DNA from 3 places in the Pseudarthrobacter sp. NBSH8 genome. Region 3 is predicted to be linked to each of the others. Evidence: predicted binding sites of a transcription regulator. Region 3 holds the regulator's gene; each other region holds the start of a gene.

What was found. The regulator HrcA, encoded in region 3, represses chaperone genes, less so after heat shock. The targets are predictions, from matches to a motif close to TTNGCACTCGNNNNNNNCGAGTGCNAA.
Region 1: the regulator HrcA is predicted to act here: its motif matches at 8,489-8,515, upstream of groES (co-chaperone GroES).
Region 2: the regulator HrcA is predicted to act here: its motif matches at 5,265-5,291, upstream of FYJ92_RS13440 (FmdB family zinc ribbon protein).

What each region holds. Positions count from the first base shown of each region.
Region 1 covers NZ_CP043178.1:2,945,325-2,955,912, forward strand. Annotated here, with positions in the region: gene FYJ92_RS13485 (ABC transporter ATP-binding protein) at 1-667, opposite strand, end outside; gene guaB (IMP dehydrogenase) at 711-2,222, opposite strand; gene FYJ92_RS13495 (acyltransferase family protein) at 2,436-4,478, opposite strand; gene FYJ92_RS13500 (ATP-dependent DNA ligase) at 4,658-6,181, opposite strand; gene groL (chaperonin GroEL) at 6,348-7,958, opposite strand; gene groES (co-chaperone GroES) at 8,036-8,329, opposite strand; gene FYJ92_RS13515 (hypothetical protein) at 8,541-8,924, opposite strand; gene FYJ92_RS13520 (class I SAM-dependent methyltransferase) at 8,980-10,209, shown strand; gene FYJ92_RS13525 (shikimate 5-dehydrogenase) at 10,237-10,588, opposite strand, start outside.
Region 2 covers NZ_CP043178.1:2,926,714-2,937,301, forward strand. Annotated here, with positions in the region: gene xerC (tyrosine recombinase XerC) at 1-138, shown strand, start outside; gene FYJ92_RS13410 (ISL3 family transposase) at 82-1,008, opposite strand; gene FYJ92_RS19340 (transposase family protein) at 908-1,375, opposite strand; tRNA gene FYJ92_RS13415 (tRNA-Ala) at 1,727-1,799, opposite strand; gene FYJ92_RS13420 (hypothetical protein) at 1,927-2,829, opposite strand; gene FYJ92_RS13425 (GNAT family N-acetyltransferase) at 2,978-3,595, opposite strand; gene galU (UTP--glucose-1-phosphate uridylyltransferase GalU) at 3,601-4,506, opposite strand; gene FYJ92_RS13435 (5-formyltetrahydrofolate cyclo-ligase) at 4,615-5,235, shown strand; gene FYJ92_RS13440 (FmdB family zinc ribbon protein) at 5,352-5,621, shown strand; gene cpaB (Flp pilus assembly protein CpaB) at 5,721-6,467, shown strand; gene FYJ92_RS13450 (AAA family ATPase) at 6,487-10,588, opposite strand, start outside.
Region 3 covers NZ_CP043178.1:2,169,544-2,179,080, forward strand. Annotated here, with positions in the region: gene ybeY (rRNA maturation RNase YbeY) at 1-238, opposite strand, end outside; gene FYJ92_RS10010 (PhoH family protein) at 235-1,320, opposite strand; gene FYJ92_RS10015 (GerMN domain-containing protein) at 1,697-2,653, shown strand; gene FYJ92_RS10020 (16S rRNA (uracil(1498)-N(3))-methyltransferase) at 2,663-3,445, opposite strand; gene dnaJ (molecular chaperone DnaJ) at 3,448-4,575, opposite strand; gene hrcA (heat-inducible transcriptional repressor HrcA) at 4,653-5,666, opposite strand; gene FYJ92_RS10035 (DUF3097 domain-containing protein) at 5,814-6,662, shown strand; gene FYJ92_RS10040 (DUF4870 domain-containing protein) at 6,792-7,211, shown strand; gene hemW (radical SAM family heme chaperone HemW) at 7,333-8,562, opposite strand; gene lepA (translation elongation factor 4) at 8,599-9,537, opposite strand, start outside.

The DNA.
Region 1 (10,588 bases), 780 kb from region 3:
GCCGGCGGGAGTCCACCTGCGTGTTCCAGTGGGCGATCTGTTCGCGCGAGAGCTTGAACTGCAGGTAGACGCTGGGCACGATGGCCACCAGGACAATCACCGCAATCCACCAGCTGACCAGAAGCAGGGCTCCCACGGCCAGGATCACCGAGACCAGCTGGGTGAAGATGGCCGCGATCCGGTCCAGCACGCGCGCATAGGAATCGGAGAACCGCTTGGCCCGGTCGTAGAGGTCGACGGTTACTTTGTCGTCGTACCACCAGAACTCCAGGGCCAGGAAGCGCTCATACATCTGGTCGCCCACAATGGCGCCCACCTTGAAGCTCATGAGCTGCTGAATGAAGCGGTCCACGCTGCTGAAGCCGCCCCAGAAGAGCCCCAGGGCAGCCGTGATGATGACGTACACAATGGCCTGCTGGCCTGCTGCGGAATCACCGGAGTAGGCGGCCGCCAGCGCCGTGGTGGTCAGCGCTGCGAAGTAGGTGGTCACCAACGGCAGCGTCGCCGAAATGAGCGAACCGACTACTTTCATCACGACGGCGGCTGGCGAGGCCCGGAAGCTGACCCGCAGCACCTGCGCCACAGCCCGGGCGTACGGCTTCAGGGCCAACCGCCGCTGAGGGTCCTTTTTTTGGTTCAGCTCGGCGGGATGGCGTGGATGGGACATGGCTTCAGCCTAGTTCCCAGCTGTGGACCCACGCCGGTGGGGATTAGCGCGAACCGTAGTTCGGGGCCTCCACAGTCATCTGGATGTCGTGCGGGTGCGATTCCTTGAGGCCGGCCGGGGTGATGCGGACGAACTTACCGCGGGCTTTGAGCTCCGGGATGGTTGGCGCGCCGGTGTAGAACATGGTCTGGCGGAGGCCGCCGACCAGCTGGTACGCCACTGAGGCGAGCGGGCCGCGGTAAGCGACGCGGCCTTCGATGCCCTCGGGGATGAGCTTGTCATCACCGGAGACGTCCGCCTGGAAGTAGCGGTCCTTGGAATAGGACGTATTCTTGCCGCGGGACTGCATGGCGCCCAGCGATCCCATGCCGCGGTAGCTCTTAAACTGCTTGCCGTTGACGAAGATGAGCTCGCCCGGGGACTCATCGCACCCGGCCAGGAGGGAACCCAGCATGACGGTGTCGGCGCCGGCAACCAGCGCCTTGCCGATGTCGCCCGAGTACTGCAGGCCGCCGTCGGCGATCAACGGTACGCCGGCAGGGATGGCTGCCTTTGCGGACTCGTAAATGGCGGTGATCTGCGGGACACCCACGCCGGCCACCACGCGGGTGGTGCAGATGGAGCCGGGGCCCACGCCCACCTTAATGCCGTCGGCACCGGCGTCGATGAGGGCCTGGGCGCCTTCGCGGGTGGCAGCCTGGCCGCCGATGATGTCCACGTGCGCCGTAACGGGATCGGACTTCAGGCGGCGGATCATGTCCAGCACACCCTGGGAGTGGCCGTTGGCGGTGTCAACGAACAATGCGTCCACGCCGGCGTCGACGAGTGCCATGGCGCGTTCCCAGCCGTCACCGAAGAAGCCGATGGCGGCACCTACGCGGAGCCTGCCCTCGTCATCCTTCGTGGCCAGCGGGTACTGCTCTGCTTTGGTGAAGTCCTTGGTGGTGATGAGGCCCTTGAGCCGCCCCTGCTCGTCAACGAGCGGAAGCTTTTCGATCTTGTTTGTGGCCAGCTTATGGGAGGCTTCCTCACGGCTGATGCCCACATGACCGGTGATCAGCGGCATCTTGGTCATGACGTCGCTGACCAGCCGCAGCGGGAAGTCGGCTTCGGGCACAAAACGGGTGTCGCGGTTGGTGACAATGCCGAGGAGCCGCATGCCCTCGTCCACAACGGGGAGTCCGGAAACCCGGTACTGCGAACAGATCTCATCCAGTTCCGCCAGCGTTGCTTCAGGGCCGATGGTCAGCGGGTTGGTGATCATCCCGGACTCGCTGCGCTTCACGCGATCCACCTGGTCCGCCTGGTCCTGGATGGACAGGTTGCGGTGGATCACACCGAGGCCGCCCTGGCGCGCCATGGCAATCGCCATCCGGGATTCGGTGACCGTGTCCATAGCGGCTGACAGCAGCGGTGTGTGGACGGTGATCCGCTTCGAAATCCGCGATGACGTGTCAGCCTCGGACGGGATGACATCCGTGTGGCCCGGAAGGAGCAGGACGTCGTCGTAGGTCAGGCCGATGAAGCCGAAAGGATTGTGCTCGGGCTGGGTCATGAGTGCGCCTCTTACCTTGGTTATGGGGTCACGGGTAGGGGTTGCAGCTAATGACCAGCCCGTCATTACGGGACTGGTCCGTGCAGGGCCTTAGTACATGCGGGTGCCTCATGCGCGGACACCGTGCAGAAAGCTTTGAATAAATATTAGAACCTCGACGCCGATCCCCCTATTCCGGGAGTCCATTGTGAGCAACGGCACGCAGGGCGCACGTCAGTTCCAGCCCGTCGCCGCCAGCAGCCGGTCCTCAAACATGGGAATCATGCTTTCCACATACGTCCTGCTGAGGTGGTTGTCGTCCTTGTACACGTAGACGTTGCCTACCACTGCCGGGCAGATACCGCCGGCGCAGATGAAGTCGCTAAGGTCCATCAGGTACAACCCGTCCACTTTCCCGCGGTAACTCTCCAGCGGGGACGGCTCCGCCAGCGATTCGTTCAGCGGCGGGTTGCAGGCCGGGGCGTCCGCGCTGTGGCGCTGGACGCACTCGGGCATGTTGATGGTGAAGCGCGGGTTGTCCCGGATGCCGACGATCTCTATGCCGGCGTCCGCGATGGGCTGGATTCCTTCGAGGTACGCGGGCACCTCGGTCTCGAACGGTGCTTCCTCATGAGTCAGGGTGGCCACGGTGAAGACGGCATCGGGCCGGTGTTCCAGCACGTACGCTGCGCTGGCCCGGTTGTAGGCGTTGCACTCGGCGTTCCGGGTCTCGGATTCGGCCCCGAACCGGCAGGCCGGCATCAGCAGGGTGACCAGCTCCCAGCCGCGGGCTTCGGCGATGGGAGCCAGGGCGGCAAGATACTGCTGGGCATGGGAGTCGCCCAGGACAACGATCCGTTTGGTGGGGTCGCCTTCGGGGAGCGCCTGCCGGCACCCTTCCAACACAGGGTCTTCGGTGGCGTTGGGACCGACGCAGGGCGCATCTATGCCGGCCCAGTCGTTGTCCAGCGCCGCGGGCCCCGGAATGATCCTCCCCTGCGGCGCGGACGCCCCGGCGTTGCCGGGGGCCAGCATGGCGGCTCCCGGCGTCAGCTCGCGGGGCTGGGCGGCAGTGGCGGCTTCCTCCGCTGTGAGGCTCGTCTGCCAGACCGCCACCGGTCCGGCCAGCAGGGCACAGCTGGCGACGACGACGACGGCGGTGCGCCAGGTGCGCACCTGCGGCCAGCGCCACTCCCGGAGGGGTTTTTCCACAAAGCGGGTGGTGAGGACGGCCAGGAACACCGAGGCGGCGATGATTGCCGCGCCCTGGATGAGGGTGGGCGCCTCGACGCCGGTAGCTGCCAGGGCAAGCACCAGGACGGGCCAGTGCCACAGGTAGAGGGCGTAGGAGTTGTCGCCCAGCGAGACCAGCGGCTTCCAGCTCAGGAGACGGTCCACGCCGTACGGGCTCCCGCTTTGTCCAGCCACGATGATCGCCGCGGCAGCCAGCGTGGGCCACAGTGCCACGAAACCGGGGAACGCCCGGTCCACGGTCAGCAACAGACCGCAGGAGACCATGGCCACCAGGCCGGCCCAGCCGAGCACCACACGCAGGAGTTTCCCTGGTTTCACGTACGGCAGGACAAGCGCCAGCAGCGAGCCCAGCGCGAATTCCCAAAGCCGCGTCCGGGTGTCGAAGTAGGCGTACGCCTGGTTCGTGGCCGTCTGGTCAACAGAGAACGCGAGCGAGGCAACGAGGATCCCGGCGAACGCGGCTGCCACTACGGCCCGATAGCTGGCGTTGTACCGGTGCCGGAGGAGCCGCCACAGTACAGCGGAAGCGGCAAAGACGAGCGGCCACAGGATAAAGACCTGCCCTTGGATGGACAGGGACCAGAAGTGCTGGAGGGGGCTCGCCGCGGCGTGGTCCTGGGCGTAGTAGTCCACGGCGGTGTCCGCCAGCAGCCAGTTCTGCCGGTACAGCAGCGCCGCCCAGGCCTGATCCAGGATGACGGGCCAGCGGCCTTGCGGGAGGATGAGCCAGGTGCCTGCCAGGACCCCGAGGATTACCACGACGGCGGCGGGCAGCAGCCGTTTGAAGAGGTGCAGCCAGTGCCGGAGGAGATTGAGGGAGGCCCCGGCTTCCACCTTCCGGACGAAGGACAGCGTCAGCAGGAAGGCCGAGATCAGGAGGAAGACATCCACCCCGCCGGACACCCGGCCAAGCCACACATGGTAAGTCACCACCATCAGTACGGCGAGCGCGCGGAGGCCCTGGACTTCGGGACGGAACGTCAGTTTCCGGACGGGCGTCCGCGTGCCGGTCTTTGCGTCCAGCGCAGGGCGCGGGGCAGCCTCGGCTGGTGCACTGGACACAGAGACCTCTCCAAGCGGGTAAGCAAAGCATCAAGCCTACGGAGCCGCAGGGCCGATGGCCAATCAGGGTCCGGTCCCGTGGGGCATTTCAGGTCGCTGCGCGTGCCGCTGCGCGGCGGGACGGAACAGGTATCCGCGCCCTACGAACGCAACAGCGCCCGGAGCGTCTGAATGGTGTCGGCCTCCGCCGCCGTCTTGTCGTCGCGGTAACGCTTGACGCGTGCGAACCTCATCGCGATTCCGCCCGGATACCGCGAGGATTGCTGCACGCCGTCGATCGCGATCTCAACCACCGTGATGGGCTCAACCCAGACGGTGCCCGCCGTTCGCCGCACCTCAAGCTCCTGGAACCTCTCGGTCTGCCAGCGCAGCAGCGCGTCGGTGAGTCCTTTGAAGGTCTTGCCCACCATTACGTAGCCGCCGGGTTCGCCGAACTCGCCGGTCGGGTCGAGGGCTCCCAGGTGCAGGTTCGAAAGCAGCCCGGTGCGGCGTCCCGATCCCCATTCGCAGGCGAGCACCACCAGGTCGTAGGTGAGCACCGGTTTCACTTTGATCCAGTTGGAGCCACGCCGGCCGGCCGCGTAGGCCGATCCGACCGCCTTCACCACCACGCCCTCATGGCCCGCGGCCAGCGCATCGCGCGAGACCCTCTCAGCAACGGCCGCATCCGCCGTGATCTCCCCCGGGATCCGGTACCCGGGGGCGATGTGCTCGAGCACGCCGATGCGCGTCGACAGCGGCTCCTCAAGCAGGTCGCGCCCGTCAATGTGCAGCACGTCGAAGAACCACGGATGCAGCACTGTAGCGCGCACCGCATCCGCCCCGAACCGCGACATGGTCTCCTGGAACGGTCGGGGGCCGCCGTCCTCGTCGAGGGCGAGGGTCTCGCCGTCGAGGATCACATCACGTACCGGCAGTCCGCGCACCACCTCCACCACCTCGGGCAGCCTGTGGGTCACCTCGGCCAGGGTGCGCGTGTAAATGCGCACATGGTCGCCGGCGCGATGCACCTGGATGCGCGCCCCGTCGAGCTTGTATTCCACGGATGCTTCCCCTGTTACCTCAAGCGCCGCGCTGGCACTGGCCGCCGTTCCGGCGAGCATGGGCTGCACGGGACGGCCGACGACGAGGCCCACGTCGTCAAGCTCGGCCGCCGTACCCGTGATGGCCAGCAGGGCGGTTTCGCCGAGATTGCCGGAGAGCATCGCGGCGCGGCGTACGGCGTCGACGGGCCGATCGGCGGCGCGGGCAACAGCATCCGTCAGCACACCCTCAAGCGCACCCGTTCGCAGTTCACCGAGCAGCACGCCGGCGATGAAGGCCTGTTCACGCTCTGTTGCCGCCGCAGTGACCATCCGGAGGGTCGCGGCGCGCTCCGCGGCTGATCCAGCGCCTGAGGTGGCAAGCAGCCGGTCCAGCGCAGCGTCGAGGTCGGACACCGTCAGGCTCGGCTCAGCGGCCGGCTCTCCCATGGCTGCCGTCATGCCGCGCCAGCCGATGCCGACGCGGCCTTGCCGAGGCTGGGCGATAAGCAAGCCGACGGCCGTCGCGATGTCCACTGGCTCGAGCCTGCGCAGGAGATCGGCCAGTGCGTCGACCTTCGCGAGCCGGGAGCGGGTGGACGCGACGGTATCCGAGGTTTTCACGAGCTCATCGAGCAACATGGCATCAGTCTGCCACGTTCGGCAGCGGCGTCCTCCTCCATTCGCTGCCATGAAACGCACGGACATGCCGGGCGCATAGGGCGGCAAAGCGGGCCGCAGGTGAGCTGTGAGCACAAAAACCGGCCCAGCCGAGGCTGGACCGGTTCTTTATGAGGAGACGCGGGAACTAGTGGCTGTGGCCTGCGTGCTCGTCTTCGTTTGCGGGCTTCTCCACTACGAGGGTCTCGGTGGTGAGAACCAGCGCAGCGATGGATGCCGCGTTGCGCAGGGCTGCACGGGTGACCTTGACCGGGTCGATGACACCGGCGGCGATCAGGTCCTCGTACTCACCCGTCTTGGCATTGAAGCCATTGTTGGTTTCGAGTTCGGCAACCTTGGCGGTGACAACGTAGCCGTCGAAACCGGCGTTCTGGGCGATCCAGCGAAGCGGCTGCACCAGCGCGCGGCGGACGATGCCCACAGCAGCGGCGGCGTCGCCTTCGAGGGCCTTGACTGCAGGATCCTCGTCGAGGGCCTTCAGTGCGTGGATCAGAGCGGAACCGCCACCGGCCACGATGCCCTCTTCGAGGGCGGCGCGGGTGGAGGACACTGCATCTTCGATGCGGTGCTTCTTTTCCTTCAGCTCAACTTCGGTGGCTGCGCCGACCTTGATGACGCCGATGCCGCCGGCCAGCTTGGCCAGGCGTTCCTGGAGCTTTTCCTTGTCCCAGTCGGAGTCGGTGCGGGTCAGCTCGGCGCGCAGCTGGGAAACCCGGGCTGCGACGTCTTCTGCGGAACCGGCGCCGTCAACGATGGTGGTGTTGTCCTTGGTGACCGTGATGCGGCGGGCGGTACCCAGCACCTCAAGGCCAACCGAATCCAGGCTGAGGCCCAGTTCCGCGGAGATGACCTGCGCACCGGTGAGGGTGGCAATGTCCTGCAGCATGGCCTTGCGGCGGTCGCCGAAGCCCGGAGCCTTGACGGCAACAACGTTCAGGGTGCCGCGGATGCGGTTGACGATCAGCGTGGACAGGGCCTCGCCCTCAACGTCTTCCGCAATGATGAAGAGCGGCTTGGAGCTCGCCAGCGCCTTCTCCAGCAGCGGCAGGAAGTCCTGCACTGAGGAGATCTTGCCCTGGTTGATCAGGATAAGGGCGTCCTCGAGGACGGCTTCCTGGCGTTCGGAGTCGGTCACGAAGTACGGGGACAGGTAGCCCTTGTCGAACTGCATGCCTTCGGTGAGGACCAGCTCGGTCTGCGTGGTGGAGGACTCCTCGATGGTGATCACACCATCCTTGCCGACCTTGCCAAATGCCTCGGCGAGGAGCTCGCCGATTTCGTCGCTCTGGGCCGAGATGGCTGCCACGCTGGCAACCTGGGTGCCTTCAACCGGGCGTGCGTTCTCGAGCAGGCGGGCTGCAACGGCTTCTACGGAAACTTCGATGCCACGCTTGATCTGGCCAGGGGCGGCGCCCGCCGCAACGTTGCGCAGGCCTTCCTTGACCAGGGCCTGGGCGAGCACGGTGGCCGTGGTGGTGCCGTCGCCGGCGACATCGTTGGTCTTCGTGGCGACTTCCTTAGCCAGCTGCGCGCCAAGGTTTTCGTACGGGTCATCAAGCTCAATTTCGCGCGCGATGGTGACGCCGTCGTTGGTGATGGTGGGTGCCCCCCACTTTTTGTCGAGGACAACGTTGCGGCCGCGGGGGCCGAGCGTCACCTTGACAGTGTTGGCGAGCTTATCGATGCCGGCTTCAAGCGACCGGCGGGCAGCGTCGTTAAACGCAAGCTGCTTTGCCATGGTTTTGTCCTTTCAAGACAGAACCCCGCACAGCTGACCAGCGGAATGCATGATCAGCGGCACGGGGATCCAAAGAGTTACTTTACGACGATCGCCAGAACGTCGCGGGCGGACAGCACGAGGTACTCGTTGCCACCGGTCTTGACTTCGGTTCCACCGTACTTGGAGTAGATAACAACGTCGCCAACGGCTACGTCGACAGGGACGCGGTTGCCGTCTTCGAAGCGGCCGGGGCCTACTGCAACAACTTCACCCTCCTGCGGCTTCTCCTGTGCGGAGTCCGGGATAACCAGGCCGGAAGCCGTGGTCTGCTCGGCTTCGAGCGGGCGGACAACAATACGATCCTCAAGAGGCTTAATAGAGACCGACACTCGGACCTCTCCTTCTACGTCAGCGAAATTTGTGGACAGTTGAGCTGTTTCGCCGTGGCTGGCTAACCGTCGTCGCGGTGCCGGCAGCAGCCTGGCTGGCAGCTCGTCATGTGTTAGCACCCTCCTAGGGAGAGTGCTAATGATGACTCTATGTTTTGGTTAGCACTCGGTCAAGGCGAGTGCCAGAATTATGTCTCCGGCGAACAGCCTGTTACCGGCCGGTGAGGTCCTCGAGATCGACGTCCTCGTCGCCGTCGTCCCCTTCATCGGCTGTGCCCCGCCGCAGATACAGCACCACGGCGCCGCCCACGGCAGCCAGCAGTGAGACCACCAGCAGGATGATGCCGCCTACGCGTGCCCCGGCGTAGAGCCCGCGAATCTCCCCTGCTTCGTCCGTGGCGTCCTGGATGTTATTGCCGCCCACTGAGTAGACAGTGGCGTTGAACGTGTCCAGGAAGAAGATGATCACGAGCAGCGCAACGCAGACAACGGCCACTGCGGATCCTGCAATCAGCGCGGGGCGGGCGAACTTCACCAGGTCCGGTTTACTGGTTTGGGGTAGTCCGGACGGCTGGGTGCCTGCACTGTCTTCCATGCCTTCAACCCTAGCGGGATCTGGCCACCGGGCCACCTCCACTAGGCTTGAACCCATGGCTCAAGCACCGCAGGACCAGATCGCCCCACTGCTCACGAGCGAAGGCTGGGAGCTCCTGGCGTCCCTGGGCCCGTACCGGGAGGACAAGGCGTTCGAGCTCAACGCGGCCCTCCGCAAGGCCGGCCACTCCCCTGCATTGGTCTCCGCCGTCCTCACCCAGTCCCGGCTCCGCACCAAGGCCGAGCTGAAGTTCGGCGAGTTCGCCCGGAGCATGCTCTTCACGCAGGCCGGGCTGGAACAGGCCACGCGTCTTACGGTCGCGGCAAGGCATGCCGAGCGCTTTGCGCAGGCCGGCGTCCGCCATGTGGCCGACCTTGGGTGTGGCCTTGCCGCGGATTCCCTGGCCCTGGCCTCAATGGATATCACGGTCACGGCCGTGGAAATGGACGAAACCACCGCCGCCTGCGCCACGGTCAACCTGATCCCCTTCCCCAACGCCACGGTGGTGCATTCGGACGCCACCACCGTACCTTTGGACGGGGTCGACGGCGTCTGGCTGGATCCCGCACGCCGCGTCACCTCCACTTCGGGTACCAAGCGGATCTGGGATCCTGAGGCGTTCTCACCGCCCCTGTCATTTGTGGAATCACTCGCGGCCACCGGGCGCGCGGTTGGCGTCAAAATGGGCCCCGGCATGCCGCACGAGTCTGTTCCCGCTGGCTGCGAGGCGCAGTGGATATCGGTGGGCGGCGACGTCACCGAGGTGGCCCTGTGGTTCAACTCCGTGCGCCGGCCCGGAATCCGCCGGGCCGCGCTGCTGCTTGGCCCGCAGGGTGCCGCCGAGCTGACCAGCGCTGACGACTTCGACGGCGGTCCCGCGGCGCCGGTGGGTCCGGCGGAGGGCTACCTGTATGAGCCCGATGGTGCGGTGATCCGCGCCGGCCTGGTGGCCGACGTCGCGCTTCAATTGGGCGGGCACCTGCTGGACGAGCACATCGCCTACATCTGCGCTCCGGAACTGGTGGACACGCCCTTCGCCCGGGCGTACAAGGTCCTGGAGGTGATGCCGTACAACGTCAAGGCGCTCAAGGCCTGGGTGAAGGAGAACGGCATCACGGTGCTGGACATCAAAAAGCGCGGCACGTCGGTAACCCCGGAGGAACTGCGCAAGCAGCTGTTCGCCGGCAACAAAGGTGCCGGCAAGAAGGCCGGACAAAAAACAGCCACCCTGGTCCTGACCCGTATTGGGGAGGATCGGGTGGCCATCTCGGTGGAACCGGCCTGAGGCAGCGAACGCTCCCGAGACCGGGCCCTACTGGGCGCGCATAAAGTCTTCGGCGGCCCGGACCTGCTCGTCGGTGGGCCGCAGGCCGGTATAGAGCACAAACTGCTCGAGCGCCTGGATGGTGGCCACCTCGGCGCCCGTGATCACCTGTTTCCCGGCGGCCCGGGCGGCCTTGATCAGCGGCGTCTCGGCCGGTAGCGCCACAACGTCGAACACCACTTTGGCTGCCGCGATGGCATCTTCCGGGAAGGACAGGGAGTCCACCTCCGGACCGCCCGCCATACCAATGGGAGTGACGTTGATGATCAGGTCCGCGGTGCCGCCGTCGAGCGTTGCCCGCCACTGGAACCCGTACTGCTCAGCGAGCGCCCGGCCGGTG
Region 2 (10,588 bases), 760 kb from region 3:
CAGTTCCAACATGCCGCCGCCCAGCTGGGTCCCTCCGGAACTGCGATCACGGAGAAGCACTACATTGCCGGCCCTTCGCAGTTAGGCATGGTTGGTTTGTTTGATCCGGTAAGGTCGGTGGCCGCCGGCGGCGAGTAGGCATCTGAGTCGGTAGTTGGTGAAGTTGCGGAAGCCTCTGGCGATTCGGCGTGTGGTTTCGATGACGCCGTTGATTGCTTCCGTGGGTCCGTTGGAGGCGCCGTTGGTGTCGAAGTAGGCCAGGATCGCCGTCTTCCATTGTTTGAGTGTCCGGCCGAGGCGGGCGACTTCGGGGATCGGGCAGGTCGGGAATGACGCTATGACTTCGTTGACGAGTTCCCTGCCCCGTTCCGGCCGGGCGTGGTAGATGTTGCGGAGCTTCTGATAGCACTGCCAGGCGAGGGTGACTTCGTGGTCGGGGTCCCCGAGAGTGAGTTTCGCATCGAGCCGTGCGGATTGCTTGTCGGAGAGATGTTCAGCGCCGATCTGTAGGGTCCTCCGGATGCCGTAGAGCGGATCTCCCTTGCGGCCGCGGTGCCCCAGGGTGTCCTGCTGGACGCGGCGGCGGACTTCATCGACCATGGCTGATCCGAGCTTCACAACATGGAAGGCGTCCAGGACCGTGATAGCTTCGGGTAGCTCGTCGCGGATCGCGTTGGCGTAGCCGCGGAATGGATCCAGCGCCGCTGTCTTGATGCCGGCGGTGAACCCGGTGCCGCGGTCTTTGAGCCAGTCGGCGTAGGCCTTCCCGGATCGGCCCGGGACGAGGTCCAGCAGCCGGGCGTGGACCATGCCGTGGGCGTCGCGGGTGTGGTCCACGATCCCGGTGACCATGCCGGATCCCGGCGGGCCGGTGTGGGACCAGACATGCTCATCGACGCCGAGCGCGTCAACGCCGGCGAGCCGATCGGCGCTCCCGATGCGGCGGGTGGCCTCTGCCTTGATGGCGTCCCAGACGGTGTGCCAGGAGACCCCGAGTTGGTGGGCCAGGGCCGAGACCGGGGTATCGAAACCCTGCAGCGCGTCGGTCGCCCACCCAACGGCCCGGCGGGTGCTCTTCGGTGAACGTCATTCTTGGGCAGCCCGGGTCCGGGCAGCGCCAGACCCGTTTGGCCCACAGCAGCCGCACCGGCCTGCCGAAACAGGGAATGTCATGGAGCCGGACCTGGCGGCGGCCGTGGCCTACCGCGACGACGCCGCAATCAGGGCAACCCGCGAGTTCCCCGCCGGTCTCGATGCGCAGAAGCAGGCCGGTCCCGGTTGCCGTGACAGTGCTGACGTGGATGCCCTCGACACCGAGCAGCGCATCCGCGCGCGCGCACCAGCGGCCACCGGAACAAGACATAGAGTTATTCATGTCAGGGTCTCTTTTGCTATTGGTTTGCTTGGTCGCTACCAATTCAAAGAGGCCCTGACCTCTTTCCCACCGCACCACGCCGCACCGAAAACCCCCAGCCCGGCGGCGGTATCCTCAGACCGCCCTAACCACGCTCATCTGCGAAGGGCCACATTGCCAAGGCAACCGAATCGCCGGATCTCACGGAGGCCCTCCAAAAGATTGGCAACGTGCCTCCGCCTCACCCGGAACGAAAGTCCGGATGAACACCGGAATTTTTCCAAAGCGTGTCGTTTCCGTGTGGTCGCCCAAAAACAGGCAAGGTAAAAGCCCTCCAACCCAACGTTTCCGCAGGTCAGAGGGCCTTCAATGTGGAGCTAAGGAGATTCGAACTCCTGACCTCTTCGATGCGAACGAAGCGCTCTACCAACTGAGCTATAGCCCCGGAACAGTCCGCCTTCCCTGGTGAACGGGCGGTACCGGTGACCTTAGGCTACAAATTTTCGTCCCGCATTGCGAATTGACACTCCGCACACGGGCGGGCAAACGGCGTGGGCTGCTCTGGCAAGCTATCAGGCGCGGCGGCGCTGCAGGACGTCGTCGAGGTTGCTCAGGGCGCTCTGCGCCTTGGTGAGGGGCTTCGCGGCAGGCGCGGCGGGCGCGGCAGCGGGTACGCCCTGTTTCAGGGACGGCTTACCGACGGCTTTGGGTGCCTCAGGAAGATCAAGCGGCTGGGGAGCCGGGCGCTCTGCCTTGGCCGCTTCAACGTACACCGGTTTCGGCACGTCTACCGGTTCCCAGGTGGTGTCAGCCGGCTTCAGCGATAGGGCAGCGCTGGTATCTCCGGCGGCAACGGCTACAGCCAGTGCCGCTTCCCGGAGTTCCATCGCGGTCAGGGGCTTGGGCTCCGGCTTGGGCTGGTGGGCCTCGGCGTCAAAGAGCCGGCTTTCCGGCCGGGCGGCGGGACGGGCCACGGTATCCGTGGCGTCAGATCCTGAACGCCGCACGGGGGCACTCATCGCTGAGCGAAAAGCGGCGTTGACCTTCGCTTTGCGGTCCCGGACAGCCAGGGACCGGAGCACCGCCACAGCTGCGACGGTGGCGGCCAGGCCGGCCACCGGCAGCAGCGCGCTGCCGATTCCGAACGGCAGAAGAACACCCGAAACAAACGCGGTCAGCAGCGACAGGACCCCGACGAGGGCGATCGCTGTCCTGCCATAGCGGATCCGGAACGCGCCGCCCGTCGTCGAACTGCCGGACGTTTCCGTTGCGGTCTCGGGGCTCTTCCTGATCTCCATGGCTTTCTCCTGCTGGGCGGTGATGTTCAGTACCGTCCCGGCTCTCGGTTCCGATGATTCAATGGCTGGTACTTCTGCCAGGAAGTCGCCAGCGGCCTGGGCCTGGTGCCGGCGGTTCCGCAGAACGTAGGGCGCAACCCACACGATCCAGAGCACAACGGCAACCACAAGGATCACTGAGCTGCTTAGGGGGAAGTCCACAATCAAAACCGTATGAGTATTACGGCAGCCGCCCCCGCATTAGCCACGGTGTGTCGCGGGCAACGTGGCAATTGATTGGATTTATGACTTTGGAAGTACGTCTGGCGGGTTCAGCTGCCGGGGGTCAGGACCGGGACGCGAGCCACCGCGCGAGCAGCCCCTCCGGGACCTCTTCAGCGGTCAGCGCGAAAGTCCGGTGGTCCGCCCACTCGCCGTTGATGTGAAGGAAGCGTGGACGATAGCCTTCGTCGCGGAATCCCAGTTTCTCAACCACGCGCAGGCTGGGGCCGTTCTCGGGCCGGATGTTGATCTCCATCCGGTGCAGGCCGAGGGCCTGGAAGCAATGGTCCGTGGCCATGGCCACGGCGGTAGGTGCGATGCCATGACCGGCGCGGGCCTGGTCAACCCAGTAACCCAGTGTGGCCATCATGGCGGAACCCCACACAATCGAGGACACGGTCAGCTGGCCAACAATGACCGGGGCGGCCAACCTGGGTGTGCGCTCGGCGATCAGGAAGGGCAAGGCCGTCCCTTGGGCGGCCTGGATTTTCAAGGACCGCACCATCTGCCGGTAGTCAGGCAGCGCACCGCCAGACGCCGGGTTGGATGCTTCCCAGGGCGCCAGCCACTCGCTGTTGCGCCCCCGGACCTGGGTCCATTCCCTCTTGTCCCGGTACCGGATGGGGCGCAGGATCAGGTCGCCGCATTCGAGTGTCACGGGCCAGATGGCTCCGGGGCGCACGGCAGCTATTTAGTGAGGCCGGCCGCGAAGCCCGGCAGCCACTCCCGAAGGCCGGGGCCGAGGTCGTCGCTGTCGATGGCGAGCTGGACGCAGGCCTTGAGGTAGCTGAGCTTGTCACCGGTGTCGTAACGGCGGCCTCGGAAGACCACGCCGTAAACTCCATAGCCCTCGCCTTCGCCGGCCGCCAGTTCCTGCAGGGCGTCCGTCAGCTGGATTTCCCCGCCCCGGCCCGGGCCGGTGCGCTCGAGCACGTCAAAAACTGCCGGGTGGAGGACGTAGCGGCCAATGACGGCCAGGTTGGAGGGCGCCTCCTCCACGCTGGGCTTTTCGACGAGCTTGTTGATCCTGACGTAGCCTTCACCGTCGATCCCCTGCACGTCGGCACAACCGTAGGCACTGATCTGGGAGGGCTCCACCTCGATGAGGGCCACCACGGATCCGCCGGTCTTGGACTGGACATCGATCATGGTGCTGAGAAGTTCGTCCCGGGCATCGATCAGGTCATCGCCGAGGAGCACAGCAAAGGGTTCGTTGCCAACGTGCTGCTTTGCACGCAACACTGCGTGGCCCAGGCCGTTGGGGTCACCCTGCCGGACGTAGTGGATGTCACCGAGGTTGCTTGCTGCCTGGATGGACTCAAGTTTGGCGAGGTCGCCTTTGGCTTCCAAGGTGTCCTCCAGCGAAGGAACCCTGTCGAAGTGGTCCTCCAGGGCACGCTTGTTGCGTCCCGTGATCATCAGGATGTCGTTCAGGCCAACGCTGACAGCTTCTTCAACCACGTACTGGATGGCCGGCTTGTCCACCACCGGGAGCATTTCCTTGGGCATGGCTTTGGTGGCCGGCAGGAACCTGGTGCCGAGTCCGGCAGCGGGAATAACGGCCTTGCGTACTGTCTGCTGAGTGGTAGTCACTGGACTAATCTAACGGAGGGGCTGATCATTCAGTAATTATTGGTGGCTCCCGGGCCAATGGACCGCAGCGACTGCAACGGCCACAGTAAACGCCAACGAAGGAGCGGCATGTCCGAAGGCAGCAGCGCAGCCAAGGCGGACATCCGCGCACGCCATCGTGCGCGCCGTGCCGCGACGGATCCCACTCACCGCGACGCCGCCGGTGCCGCCCTGGCCGCCCACGGCGCCGCGTGGGCCGAACAGTTGACCGGCGGGACGCCGTCGACCTTTTGCGCATACCTGGGCGTAGAACCCGAACCGCCCACACTGCCCCTGATCATCGAACTCCATCGGCATGGCCACGCAGTCCTGCTCCCTGTCTGTGAGCCCGGACGCCGGCTGAGCTGGACGCAGTGGACCCCCGGCGTCGAGTTTGTCCGCAGCCGTTATGCGCCGGTGCTGGAACCGGCCGGACCTCGCCTTGGCCTCGGCGTCATGACGTCTGTTGCCGCACTCTTCATCCCCGCCACAGCCGTGGACAGGGACGGCAACCGCATAGGCCAGGGCGGCGGCTACTACGACGTCCTGCTGGGCTCCCTTGGCCGGGACGGACTTGAGATCCCGTTTGCGGCCGTCGTCTTCGATGCCGAACTGCTTCCGGCCGGAAGCATTCCCGCCGAAGACTTTGACCGGAGGGTGCCGGCTGCCCTGACGCCGTCAGGTTTGATCCGGCTACCGGACCCAGCCTGACGGAGGGCTACTTTCCGGGGGTGATAGAATTGGCACTCAGGCCCTGCGACTGCTAATGGACGGTTTGCGTTCAGCGCGGCACAGGACCTCTCGTTTGCCCCCGAGGAGGATCACCAGTGCCCACTTATGCTTACGCCTGCAAGGATTGCGGCCACGCCTTCGACGTTTTCCAGTCGTTTACCGACAGCACCCTGACGTCATGCCCGGAGTGCCAGGGCGCCTTGCGCAAGAAGTTCAACAGCGTGGGCGTGGTCTTCAAGGGCTCCGGTTTCTACCGGACTGACTCCCGGGATGCCAAGGGAAGCACCGTTTCGGCTGCCCCTGCCCCTGCCCCTGCCCCTGCCGCGGCCGCGCCGGCACCTGCCACGGCCGCTGCCGCCAGCTGACCTCCGGTCTAACAAGACGTACGACGCCGGCGGCTCGGTTGTCCACATAGGCACCTTCGCTTCTGTCGGACTCCGTTGCCGGTACGTAGCGTGGTTCGCATGCCCGCTACTCTCTTTCGTCCCAGCCGCGGATCCGCCCCGTCGGGACGCCAGGTCCGCCGTCCGCTCCCGTCAGCACGCCCCCGCGGCGTGCGTGGCCACAGGCTATTGTCCTGGCTGGGCCGGAACCGGCGCCTTGCGATAGCGCTCCTGCTTTGCCTTGCTGCGGGGATCACGGTCCATCAGCTCACTCCCCCGCCCACCGATACTGTTCCGGTGTTGGCTGCGGCGCGGGATCTCCCCGCAGGCACGGCCTTGTCGGCCACGGACATGACGGCAACGAAGATCCCGCCGGGGATGCTGACCGCCGGGGCCATATCCCACACCGGTGAAGCCGCGGGAAAACAACTGGCAGCCCCTTTGCGGAAGGGCCAGCTTGTGACCGACTCCCTGCTGCTGGGACCCGGCCTGCTGACCGGAACGCCTCCAGGCTCCGCAGCCGTGCCGTTGAGGATGGCCGATCCTTCCTCCATCCAGCTGGTATCGCCCGGGCAACTGGTCAATGTGGTACTAACCCGGGCGAACGGCTACGATCAGCAGTCCCCCTCAGAAGTGCTGGCAACGTCCGTTCCCGTCCTGTGGACGTCAGGACAGGGCGGCAAGACGGGTCAGTGGTTGGGCACCGGCGAAACCGACGGGCTGATTGTCGTGGCGGCAGCCCCGGAGCAGGCTGCGCGGCTGGCCGGGGCCTCCACCCAGGGCAAACTGTTTTTCGTTCTGGTGGGACCCGAAGGCGGGGCGGGGTGAAGCCGTTGCAGCTTGCAGGTCAGCCCCAGTGCGGCGGCTTGTTTTCCTTCAGCCAAGCATCGTGATCGTTGTCGGGGCCATCGCCCCAGCGCTTCGGGTCATCCTCCGCAGCCTTGTTGGGCAAGATGCCTGCTGCCCCTGGCACCTGGCGTTCCGGCGCAGCGGCCGTCCCGTTTCCTGCCTCATCTGGCTGGCCGTTACCGCGTGTCTCCGCCTGATCGGTATTCCGTGGCGTCACAACAACCGCCTCCTCACTGGCCAGGCGTCCGGCCTGGTCTTCGTTCCTGTCGTTTTCAATACTTCCCAGCGCGAGCGCGTCCATGTCCTCGTCAAAGAATCCGCCCGAGGCTGTGCCTCGTCCGGGCGGCAGAACATTCTCAAGGCCCAGGTAACCCGCGATCCGGTCCGCGCAGGCGGACGGGTCCGTAAAGACTTCGATGGTCCATAGCGGCATGTACCGCCAGCCCATCCGTTCCAGCAGCTGAGGGCGGAGCCGGCTCCGCTCGCGGACACTCATGGTGCGGTACTGCTCCGTGCCATCCGATTCGATGGCCACCGGTCGCGGAATCTCGGCGTCGTCCTGGCCCATGGTGCTGAGCGGGTCTGCTGCGGCCACCACGTCAATCACGCCGTCGTACTGGTGCCAGACTCGGGCGCCGCGGGCACGCAGCCGGTCGCCAAGATCGGCCACGAGGGGATCGGCCCCAAGCGCCTGCTCGCTGGCAGCCGCACGCGAGGCCGGGGTACCGAGATCGGTCTTTCCGGCAATTTCACGATTGAGGAGCTCGTAGAAGTCCACCGCCCCGTAGGACAGCCGCGTGTGGTCCAGGTCTTCGGGCTGGAAACACGTCAGTACGTGGAGCGATCGGCGGGCACGCGTCATGGCCAAAGCGAACTTTTCCCGCCCGCCCTCAGCCGACAGGGGTCCGAAGTTGTGCAGCGCCCGGCCATGCGGAGTGCGGCCGAAACCGGGTGAGAAGATCACGTGGTCACGGACCAGGCCCTGCGCACGCTCAAGGTCAACCACCCGGAAGGACTCGGATCCTGCGCTGAAGAAGCTGGCCAGCCCCGGGTGGTTCGGGAGCTGAAGACGGATTGACTCACCGATCCGGGCAGCGTGGCGCAGGCTGGCGGTGACCACTGCCAGCGACGTGCGCGGCCGCGTCCGGGCGTGCTCAAAGACCAGCTGGACCACGCGGTTAACCTCGGCCACCACGGATTCCACGCCTTCGTGGTCGGCGCTGGGCAGCCCCGTGCCGTCGGGCAGATACTCGACCAGGAGCGCCCTGTCCAGTCCCGTGGCCGATTGCCCCTCCGGGAGCCTGCGGAGGGCCCCGTCGTAGGAGTTCTTGCTCAGCTGCAGGACCAGGTCCTCGTCAACCGCGCGGTAGACAAAATTCAACCGCCAGACAGGCAGGACCGCAGACAGCGCCGAATACGCGCTTTCGACGCGATGATGGGCCGCTTCACCGGGGGCCAGCCGCTCAACACCAACAGTGAAAGTCCGGGGGCTGGCAATCTTGGCATCACCGAAGGCAATGACCTGCCCGGCTCGGGCGATGGCAGGCAGGACGGCCTGCAGCGACGTCGCTTCGGCGTCCAGGATGACCACGGCGTCGAAGTGCTGTTCGGCCGGCAAGAGCCCGGTCATGAGGTACGGGCTGACCGACCAGACCGGCACCAGCATGGGAACCAGCTCGGCGGCCTGGGCGGTCAGCGCCGCGAGGGTAACCCTACCGTCCTTGAGCAGGCTCTTGAGCAGCTGCGCCTGACGCGGGTGTTCCGCAAGCGCGGTCCCCCACCGTTCGGACAGGTCCCAGCGCAGGCGCGCCGCGCCGCTGGCAATATGGGCGTTGTCCGCGAGCCGGTATTCGGCCTCAAGCTGCCGGAGCGCGTCCCCGTCAGACATGGCGAGGTAATCGTCGCCGCTGATCATCGCTTCCAGCGCGGACTGCCACCAGGCCAGTTCAAGCTCTGCTGCGACGGACCCTGCGGGAACCTCCCGGTCCGCAAGATCGGCCAGGAGCTCCCCCAGGCCGTGCTCGCGCATGTTTTCCACGAGCAGCGTGCGCTCGGGAAGCGTTTTGAGCGTGTGGGTGTCGGCCACGAGCCGCTCCAGCCGCTCCATGAGTTCCTCATAGCGGGCCGTTGCCAGCGAGCCACCGGCCTGGGTGTGCCGGAGGGCCTCGCCCAGCTGGGTCAGCTCCCGGTCCAGCGACCGGTACATCACATTCATTTCGGCAAGGCCCGCGGGGACGGCCGGGTGGCGCTGCGAGGTGGCGTACCCTGACCAGAGGGCACGCTGGTCCTGCACCAGCACCAGCGAGCTGTGGAGATCGCTGATGTGGACGCCCGGGCGGACGTACTCTTTCGCGACCCGGCGCAGGCGGGAACGCTGCATGGAGGCCATATCGACGTTCCGCTCCCGGCGCCAGGCGGAGGACGCCGTGGCGGAAATGAGATCGTTGACCGGCCTGTCGAAGATGTCCGGTGTGAACTTATCTAGGCTTTCGCGGACAGCCATGAGGAGTTCGAGCTGCTCCCCCCACTCCGAGAAGGACAAGCCAAGCCGGATTTCGGCATGTTCGGCCACGCTGTTCATCCGGTCACGCAGAATAGGCAGGTTCTTCGCCACTGACCGGGCGAGCTCCTGGGCTTCCTCGGTCTCCTTGCGGGTGAGCAGCCGGGCGCCGTGCCACGGGCTTGTGGTGGACGCGCGGCTGAAGCTGCCAAGCTCGGCGGCGCGGCGGAGCCGGCCGGCGAGCTCATTGCGGTCGCGGATGCTGTCCAGCACACTGCGCTTGAGACGGACCGTGGTGGCGGGAGCCGGATGGATGGACGTCAGCTCGGCCAGTGACTGCATGGCCTGATACGGCGAGCAGCCCCAGCGCTGGCGCACGTTATGGAGGGACGCCACGTGGTCCATCAGTGCGTGCCGGTGCTCGGTTAGGGTCCGGTGGAGGTTCCCCAGCTGCGGCTCAAGTGATTTTTCGTTCCGCACGATGGCCCGCACCAGCTGGGCCTTGAGCTGCTGGGGGGTGGCTGTGCCGGAGAGCTGGAACAGGATGGATTCAAGTCCAAGCGATTCCAGTTGTGCCGATACTTCGTTCAGGCTGGCCCGGCGGTCACCCACCACCAGGACAGACTTGCCCGCATCCACCAGGGCACCGATGGTGTTGATGGCCGTCTGGGTCTGTCCTGTGCCCGGCGGGCTGCTGACCACCAGGGAGTCGCCTGCACGGGCGGCATCTATAACGTATTGCTGGGCCGGATCGGCGTCGAGGAGGAGCAGTTCGTCGTCCGGGTGGCGCGCGTCCACACTCGGGAAGCGGGAGGGGTCCGGCGCAGGTACGTCAATGACCTCACCGCCGGCTGCCTTGGCCAGGGCGGCGACCAGCGGGTTGCCCTCATGGATCCAGGGATCGTCCAGGTTGCCGGAGAGGTCCGCGAAAGTGGACACCAGCAGATTGTGCTGGGCTTCGGCGCCGTGGATGGGCCGGATGAGCGTTGCGAGCCTGTCCAGGACAGGCTGGGGATCGAAGCGCGCGGTGCTGTAAGCGAGGCGGGTCACGGCGTTAACGTCAAAAACGATGCCATGGACGGTTTTCAGGTGCCGGACCAGGGCCGGGTTGATGTTGGCCTGCTCGGTGAGCTGCAGTTCGTAGTCGTCCTCACCCGGCCGGACCGTAAGCGAAATTGCCGTTAGCATCACCGGCGCGGAAATGCGCTGGGGTTTGCCGCCAACGGCGGAGGTCCACACAACGGTGCCTGCGGATAGGTAACCGGCATCAATGCCCCGGTCATTTCCGAGTTCGAAGATTTTGGAGCGGATGTTCCGCGATGCCCGGGCCGCGACGACGTACTGTTGGTGGTCGCGGATGAGTGTGGACAACCGTGTGCGGCGGCCGGCCATAAGCTGGGCCAGACCGGAAGGGTGCGCATGGGTCAGGTCAATGGAACCTTCGGGGGTCTTGGTGAAACGCAGCATGGTGTCTGCCCCGGTGACGGGTTTAAGCCCGGACAGCCATTTTCCAAGCTCCTCAGAACCCTCCGGGTGGCCTTGACCAACTGACACTACTGCCTTCTTTTCTGCGTTTGCACGTGACGCCCTGGACCATACC
Region 3 (9,537 bases):
TGGGCCGGTCCGGCGTACCGGGGGTCAGTTCGTCCATGGGAACCGAGAGCACGTCTGTGGATCCGGGCTCGTCCATCAGTTCGATGTGGAGCTTTTCCATGGCTGGTTCATCCACCAGGAGAATGGAGAGTTCAGCCTGCGGGTGGATAAACAACTGCTCGAAAACGTACCGGGACAGTGCCACGAGCTCGGCTTCGTCAACCTGGATGCCGGATTCGTTGTTAACCTCAATGCTCACGCGTTTTCCCCCCGCTTTTCCCGGCTCACCGAGTGTTTTACTTTGCTCCGCTGGACGTCATCCCAGAGACTGTAGGCACGCACGATGTCACCCACAAGACGGTGGCGGACCACGTCAGTGGAGTCCAGGACGGTGAAGTTCACGTCCTCGATTCCCTGCAGGATCTCCTCTACGATCCGCAGGCCCGACCGGGTGCCAAAGGGAAGGTCCACCTGGGTGACGTCGCCGGTGACCACCATTTTGGACCCGAAGCCCAAGCGCGTCAGAAACATCTTCATCTGTTCCGGTGTGGTGTTCTGCGCTTCGTCCAGAATGATGAAGGCGTCATTGAGCGTGCGCCCCCGCATGTAGGCCAGCGGCGCCACTTCGATGGTTCCCGCCGCCATCAGCCGCGGGATGGACTCAGGGTCCATCATGTCGTGCAGTGCGTCGTACAGCGGGCGCAGGTAGGGATCGATCTTGTCGCTCAGGGTGCCCGGCAGGAATCCCAGCCGTTCGCCGGCCTCGACTGCGGGCCTGGTCAGGATAATGCGGCTGACTTCCTTCTGCTGGAGGGCCTGAACAGCCTTGGCCATCGCGAGGTACGTCTTACCCGTGCCTGCAGGGCCAATCCCGAAAATCACTGTGTTCGCGTCAATTGCGTCCACGTAGTTCTTCTGGTTCAGGGTTTTGGGCCGGATGGTCTTCCCCCGGCTGGAGAGGATGTCATGAGTGAGGACATCCACAGGGTTCTGCAATGACTGGCTGCGGAGCAGCGCAACGAGCTGGTGCAGCACCGCGGGGCTGATGACGGTGCCGCGGGCCACGAGGCCGCGCACTTCATGCAGGAGCCGCATAATGCGCGGAACTTCGTTGGCAGGGCCGCTGATGGACAGCTCGTTTCCACGGACGTGGAAGTTCACCGACGGGAACTGCTCTTCGATGTAACGCAAGGCCTCGTCATGGCTGCCGAGCGATTGGACCATCTGGTCGGAGTTGTCAAAGAGAACCACCTCCGTCCGGACACCAGGAAGTGAATGGGGGAATTCTGCGGCGGCGCGGTCAGTATTGAGCCGGCGCTTTCCGTTCGCTGATTCAGTCATGGTGCTGGCCCGCGGGCCTGTGGTCTCCTCCAGTTCGAAACTTAAAGTGCCGCCGGCTGCTGTGTGGACGGGGCTGTTGCCGAGCACGCAGGAGCCAGCGGAGTCCTACCATCTTACGCCAGGAGGCACCTCCCGGCAGCGCCCGGCGGTCGCCGGGAAAGGTACCCGTCACCAGCGTGCTGCGGGACGGTTGCCGTCATTAGGTATCAACTTCATATCAGGCGCATATCGTTCCCGTTGCAGTTGCACCGGCAGCCGGGATCTGGTCCTTTTGGCAGAACCGGTTATGCCATGCTGGAAATCACAGCCGTCCGGGGACCGGCTCACGGGGCCAAGGCCTCACCATTTCACAGCCGGGAAAGGACAGGCCACGAGAGTGCCGCAAACAGCGACCCCCCTTACTGCCAGACGCGCCGAGCCGCGCTTCCGTCCGCAACGCCTCCTGGGTCTACTGCCAGCATTCCTCCTTCTCACCGGTTGCATCGCGGACCCCAACCCCGGGCCCAACCCGACGGCAAACTCCAGCCAGGCTGCCACCGGCTCACCCGGGGGCCCCTCCACCAGCGCGCCCTTGGAAACCACACAGTCTTCCAACAAGGCACCCGTCTACTGGATTGGCCGAAGCAACAACAACGTGTTCCTGTACCGGGAGTTCCGGGACGTGCCGGAGCAGGAGAATCCTGTGACACGTGCCCTCCGGGCCATGATGTCGGAGAAGCCGCTGGACCCGGATTTCTTCACGCCCTGGCAGAATCCGGAGAAACTTGCCTCGTCCATCTCCGGCAAGAACGTCATCACGGTCGACATCTCCGAAGATGCCTTTAACAGCAATCTCGACGCCGACATGGCTGGCCGCGCCATCCAGCAGCTGGTCTTTACCGCTACGGCGGCGGCTGCGAGTTCCGGCCTGATCGATTCCGGCCAGCAGATCCAGGTCAGGATCCTGGTGGATAGCCACACCGACTACGTTGCCTTCAACCACATCCAGCTTGGCGACCCAATGTCCCGGGCTGCCGGAATGGTGGCGCCTGTCTGGATCATCGATCCGCAGGAAGGGACGGACCTGGCAGGCGGAAGCGTCAAGATCACCGGCCGCAGCACGGTTCCTGGCGGCAAGCTCCGCTGGCAGATCCTGCGGGCCGAAGCGAACGGGAACAAGGCGCCCTACCTCACCGGGGAGACCACTGCAGCGGCCGAAGCGGCCCAGGCCGGAGTGTTCACGCTTGCGCTGAGCCTGTCCGCCGGGAACTATGAGCTCCGTGTTTCGCAGGTGGAGACAGCCGGCAGCAGCCAGGAGCTGAATGTGGATACGCGGAACTTCAAAATCCGGTAGCAGGCCGCGTCAGGACACTGGCGCTGTCCAGCGTCCCAGTACATCGCTCGCCAGGACAACAGCTGCCGGTCCGGCCGTGGATGACCTGAGGACGTGCTGGCCCAAGAGGGCCGTCACGGCCCCGGCGTCGCAAAGCCGGGTGACTTCGCGGGGACTGATTCCGCCTTCCGGGCCAACGATGAGCAGAATTTCCAGGGGTCCGGTGTCAGCCTGGGCGCCCTGCCATAATTCCAGGACGGACCGGAGCGGCCGAACCGCGTCTTCGTGCAGGATTACGGCCAGATCCGCTGCCGCCACTGCCGCCGCAAGGCCTGGCGTTTCGACGGCGGCGCGCACCTCGGGGATCCAGGCGCGGCGTGCCTGCTTGGCGGCGGCAGTGACCACGGACTGCCATTTTGCGTGGGCCTTGGCCGCGCGCTCACCCTTCCAGCGGACGATTGAGCGCTCGGCCTGCCAGGGAATTACGGCATCAATCCCGAGTTCGGTTGCCGTTTCCACGGCCAGTTCGTCGCGGTCCCCCTTGGCGAGGGCCTGCACCAGCACCAGCCGGATGTCGGGCCGGTCCTCCACGGCGACGGCGGAGCATTCCACGGTAAGCTCTGCCGGCGACGCCGAGACAACAGTTCCCGTCAGCCGTTTTCCGGCGCCGTCGGCAATGTCCACGGCCTCTCCAGGAGATAGCCGTTTCACGGTCACGGCGTGGCGTGCCTCCGGCCCTTGAAGGATAAATCGGGCACCTGGCACCAGCTCGTCGAGCGCCCCGGCACTGCTGAAGAAAACGGGATTGCTCACCGCTACAGGTTACCGAACCGGTCCCGCAGCTTGGCAAAGACGCCGCCGCTGGCTGCCAGTTTGCCTTCCGTGAACTGCTCGCCCCGAAGCTTCGCCAGCTGCCGCAGGAGGTCCTCCTGCGCCGCATCCAGCTTGGCTGGCGTCTCAACCTGCAGATGGACCATCAGATCCCCGCGGCCGTAACCGCGCAGGTGCGTCACGCCGAGTCCGCGGAGCGTGATGATCTCCCCTGACTGCGTGCCCGCCTTGACGTCGATCTCCTGCAGTCCGTCAAAGGTTTCCAGTGACAGCTCGGTGCCCAGGGCGGCGGCTGTCATCGGAATGTGAAGTGTCGCGTGCAGGTCGTCGCCGTCGCGGGCGTAGGTGGCGTCGTTGTTGACCCGCAGTTCCACATAGAGGTCCCCGGATGGTCCTCCGGCCGGGCCCGCTTCGCCTTGCCCGGAAAGCTGGATCCGCGTGCCCGTGGCAACACCGGCGGGCACCTTGATGGTGAGGGACCGCCGGCTGCGAATGCGGCCCTGTCCGCTGCATTCGTTGCAAGGGTCCTTGATGACCGTCCCGAAACCATCGCAGCTGCCGCACGGGGCCGCCGTCATGACCTGGCCCAGGATGGAGCGCACGGCACGCTGAACCTGGCCGCTGCCGCCGCAGATATCGCAGCGGACAGGGTGGCTGCCTTCGCGGCAGCATGACCCGTTGCAGGTGGGGCAGGTGACCGCGGTGTCCACTTCGAGTTTCCGGTTGACGCCGAACACGGCATCGCGCAGTTCGATTCGGACACTGATCAGTGCGTCCTGGCCGCGGCGGACCCGGGACGCGGGGCCGGAGGAGCCGCCCGCGCCGAAGAACGTGTCGAAGATATCCTGGAACGCGAAGCCCTGGCCGGAGTATCCGCCGCCGCCGAACCCGTTGTCGGTGCCGTTCTCGTTGCCGGTGGTGTCATAGATCCGTCGCTTCTGCGGGTCCGAAAGTACCTCGTAGGCGTGGGTCACGGCCTTGAAGCGGTCCGAAGCATCCTCCCCGGGGTTTACATCCGGGTGAAGAGTGCGGGCCAGCTTGCGGTAGGCCTTCTTGATCTCTTCCCCGGTGGCTTCCGGCGAGACTCCGAGGACGTCGTAGTGGCTGCTCAAAGTTCGTATCTCTTCCTTGTTGTACTGCCGGCAGGCGGGCTGCCGGCACTGCTCTTCGTGCCTGGACCGTAGTGCTGTTACGGACCCAGAATTCTTGAAAGGTAACGGGCTACTGCCCTGACGGCGGCCATGGTGGTGGGATAGTCCATCCGGGTGGGGCCCAGCACACCGATCTTGGCGGTGCTGTCTGGTCCGTAGCCCGTGGCCACCACGGAGGCTTCCGCGAGCCCGTCGTACGGGTTTTCACGCCCGATGCTGACTGCCACACCCCTCGGATCCTGCGCCATGTCGCTTAGGAGGCGCAACAGGACAACCTGCTCCTCGAGGGCTTCCAGGACCGGTCCGATACTGAGCGGAAAATCCACATTGGAGCGGGCGAGGTTCGCTGTTCCGGCCATGACCATGCGTTCCTCGCGGCTGTTGTGGGCGAGCGTTTCCAGCCCGTGGGCCAATGCCTGGGCCGCCGCACGCTGGCCCGGGCTGACGGACGAAACGACCCCCGGCAGCGACGGCGTCAGGCGGCTCAGCGAGATGCCCGCGAGGGACCCGAGGAAGTGTGCCCGCAACGACGCGACGGCGTCGTCGCCGAGGTTCTGGCCGACGTCGATTACGCGCTGTTCTACCTTGCCGGTGGTGGCGATGAGGACCACGAGGACCTGCCGCGGCGCAAGCAGGACGAATTCGATGTGGCGGATGGTGGCGCGGCTCAGATGCGGATACTGCACGACGGCGACCTGGTTGGTTAGCTGCGACAGCATCCTGACGGTCCTGTCCAGGACGTCGTCCAGATCGTCTGCGCCCTCCAGCAGCGCCTGGATCGCCCGCCGTTCCGCCTGGGAAAGCGGCTTTACCGCTGAAATCTGGTCCACAAACAGCCGGTAGCCTTTGTCTGTGGGGATCCGTCCGGCGCTGGTGTGCGGGGCAGTGATCAGGCCGTCGTCTTCCAAGGCCGCCATGTCGTTGCGGATAGTGGCGCTGGACACGCCGAGGTGGTGGCGTTCCACGAGCGCTTTGGAACCCACCGGCTCGCGGGAGTGCACATAGTCCTCCACGATGGCGCGCAGTACTTCGAGTTTGCGCGGCTCGCTCATACTCCACCTCCATCCGTGGTCACTGCGGGGTTAGCACTCGACATGCCTAAGTGCTAACAGTCTAATATGAGTCACCCCGTTGTTAGCATTGGTACCGCTCCGGGCGAAATTCCGGGCCAGGATCTAGCGGCAAGGCGGAATCAATCCATGCAATACCAGAACTGGGGTCCGCAGGAGATCACCGCGCCCGTCAGGAGCGAACTTCCTGAGGTTCCCGTGGAACGCGGCATGGTCCTTGAAGATGCCCAGTCCGGCTGGGTGGGAGCGGTGACCCGGGTGGAGAAGTCCGGCGGCATGCATGTCGTGGCCCTCGAAGACCGGCGAGGCAAGTCCCGGTCCTTCCGGCTCGGTTTCGGGTTCCTCCTGGAGGGGCAGCCCATCCGGCTCGTTCCCCCGGCGCCCAGGCAGGCCGCCCCCGTGGCGGCCGGCCGGACGGCGTCCGGCTCAGTCCGCGTGGCCGGCCAGCGTGCCCAGGTGGCCAAGGCGAGCAGAATCTGGGTGGAAGGCAAACACGACGCCGAACTGGTGGAGAAGGTCTGGGGTGACGATCTCCGCGTTGAGGGCATCGTCGTCGAACCTTTGCATGGCATTGATGACCTCACCGGGGCGGTGGCCGCGTTCGGTCCGGGTCCCGGCCGCCGGCTGGGGGTCCTGGTGGACCACCTGGTGCCGGACTCAAAGGAGTCTCGCATCGCTGCCGCCGTAATGGATTCCCCCGGCGCTGCCGGCAATGTCCTGATCGTCGGTCACCCTTACGTTGACGTGTGGCAGGCCATCCGGCCCGCTGTCCTGGGCATCGAACAGTGGCCTGTGGTGCCCCGCGGGCAGGACTGGAAGACGGGCATTCTGACAGCGTTCGGCTGGCCGCACTCCACCAAGGAAGATATTGGGCTTGGCTGGCAAAGGCTGCTGGGCGCTGTCCGCAGCTACGCGGATCTGGAGGCATCACTGCTCGGACGGGTGGAGGAAGTCATCGACTTCCTGACAGTGCATTAACGCCGGATCCGGCTCGGGGCGGCGGCATTTGGTGGCTGAACCAGTATTCTTGGTACTGCGGAGGCTGCAGTTGCTTTCAGTCCGGCATTCTCCAACCCAGCACCATTGCACTTTCGAAGGAAGAAAACCGTGGCACAAAACGCACGCGAGCACCGGGACGACCACGGCGGCCAGGGCCGTTCAGAGTACCAGGGCGTTCCGGCAAATGCGCTGCCGCTGACGGCCAGCGAAGACCGCCAGTGGGCCACGCTGGCGCATTTCGGCGGGATTCTCGGCTGTGTTCCGTCCCTGCTGATCTACCTGATTTTCCGTGAGCGCGGGCCGTTTACCGCCCAGGAATCCAAGGAAGCACTCAACTTCAGCCTGCCGCCCACCATTGCTGCGCTGGTGGCCAACGTCCTGGTGTTTATTCCGGTGGTGGGAAACATTTTCGCTGTCATCGCCACCCTGATCTGGATTGCCCTGACCTGCTTCTCGGTGGCCGCAGGTATCCATGTCAACAAGGGCCAGCCGCACCGTTACCAGTACAACCTGCGCTGGATCAAGTAGTCCCCACCCGCTAAGCGGCGTCCCGAGGGCCCCGACGCGAGCTTGCGAGAGTTGGGAAGGGACCGCCGCGCTAACCTCGCAGGCTCGGCCAGGGAACCCTGCGGGCGTGGGCCCACCACCGTTAGTCCGGCAGGATCCTGCGGACCACGGCATCGGCCAGCAGGCGCCCCTTCAGGGTCAAAACCAGCGTGCCGTGGAAGGCTGCCGGCGGCTCCACCAGGCCGTCCGCAATGAGCCCGGCCACGGCGTGCTGACCGTGTTCGCCCAGCGTTGACGTTGCCAGCCCCGACACGAGCCGGGCCTCAAGCATCACGCGCTCCACGTCGCGGGTTTCGGCGTCGAGCGTTTCCCGCCCGGCGGCCGGTGACAGGCCCTGGGCGAGCCGTCCGGCGTAGGCCGTAGGGTGCTTGACGTTCCACCACCGGACTCCGCCGACGTGTGAGTGCGCACCTGGTCCGATGCCCCACCAGTCGTCCCCCCGCCAGTACGCCAGATTATGCCGGCATGCCTGCTCCGGCGTCCGGGACCAGTTGCTAACCTCGTACCAGCTGAGGCCCGCCGCGCCGATCAGTTGGTCGGCGAGTTCGTACTTGTCGGCGTGGTCGTCGTCGTCGATCCCCGGGACTTCACCACGGCGGATCTGGGCGGCCAGCTTGGTGCCGTCCTCCACGATCAGCGCGTAGGCACTGATGTGGTCAGGCTGGTAGGACAGGGCCGTCTCCAGGGAGAACCGCCAGTCCGCCAGGGACTCCCCCGGCGTCCCGTAGATAAGATCCAGGCTCACGGCCAGTCCGGCGTCCCGCGCCCACTGGACCACCTGCGGCACGCGACTGGGCGTGTGCGTGCGGTCCAAGACCTTTAGGACATGGGGAACCGCGGACTGCATGCCAAAGGAAACCCGGGTGAACCCGGAGTCGGCCAGCACCTGCAGTGATGCAGGGGTGACCGAGTCCGGGTTTGCTTCGGTGGTCACTTCGGCGCCGGGTTCCAAGCCCCAGTTCCCGACGGCGGCTGTCAGGATTCGGGCGAGGTCTTCCGCAGGGAGCAGCGTGGGGGTGCCGCCGCCAAAGAAGACTGTACTCAGCGGCCGGTCCGGAACACCCGAGTCCCGCAGGGCGGTGGCGGCAAAGTCAACTTCGGACACGGCCGTGCTGGCGTAGGCGTCCTGCGACGCGCCGCCGCCCAGCTCGGTGGCCGTGTACGTGTTGAAGTCGCAGTATCCGCAGCGCACCGCGCAGAACGGAATGTGCACGTACAGTCCGAAGGCCCGGTCCGCAGCACCGTCCACTGCCTGGGCGGGCAGCAGACCGTCCGACGGAGCCGGGTCGCCGAGCGGAAGAGTGCTAGGCATTACAGGGGCCTCCGGTGTTGCCGGCCACTTTCATCACTACTTCTTGGCCTTGTCCTTGGACTCGTCAGTGGTCAACGCAGCGATGAAGGCTTCCTGGGGAACCTCAACACGGCCCACCATCTTCATCCGCTTTTTGCCTTCCTTCTGCTTCTCCAGCAGCTTGCGCTTACGGGAAATGTCGCCGCCGTAGCACTTGGCCAGAACGTCCTTGCGGATGGCGCGGATGCTTTCCCGGGCGATGATCCTGGAGCCGATGGCAGCCTGGATGGGCACTTCGAACTGCTGGCGGGGAATAAGCTCGCGCAGTTTGCCGGTCATCATCACACCGTAGGCATAAGCCTTCTCGCGGTGCGTGATGGCGGAGAAGGCATCCACCTGTTCACCCTGGAGCATGATGTCCACCTTGACCAGGTCGGCCACCTGCTCGCCGTCGGCCTTCCAGTCGAGCGAGCCGTAGCCCCGGGTCTTGGATTTGAGGATGTCAAAGAAATCGAACACGATCTCAGCAAGCGGCAACCGGTACCGGATTTCGACCCTGTCCTCGGACAGGTAGTCCATGCCGCCGATAACACCGCGGCGGCTCTGGCAAAGTTCCATGATGGCGCCCACGAACTCATTCGGAGCAAGGATGGTGGCAGCCACCATCGGCTCGCGGACCTCGGCGATCTTGCCGGAGGGGTATTCGCTGGGGTTGGTCACGTGGACCACCTTCTTGTCCTCCAGCGTTACCTCGTACTCCACGTTGGGGGCAGTGGAGATCAGGTCCAGATTGTATTCGCGTTCGAGCCGCTCCCTGGTGATTTCCAGGTGGAGCAGGCCGAGGAAGCCCACCCGGAAGCCGAATCCCAGCGCGGCGGACGTTTCCGGCTCATAGACCAGTGCCGCGTCGTTCAGCATCAGTTTCTCCAGCGCATCGCGGAGCACCGGATAGTCCGTGCCGTCCAGCGGATACAGGCCTGAGAAGACCATCGGCTT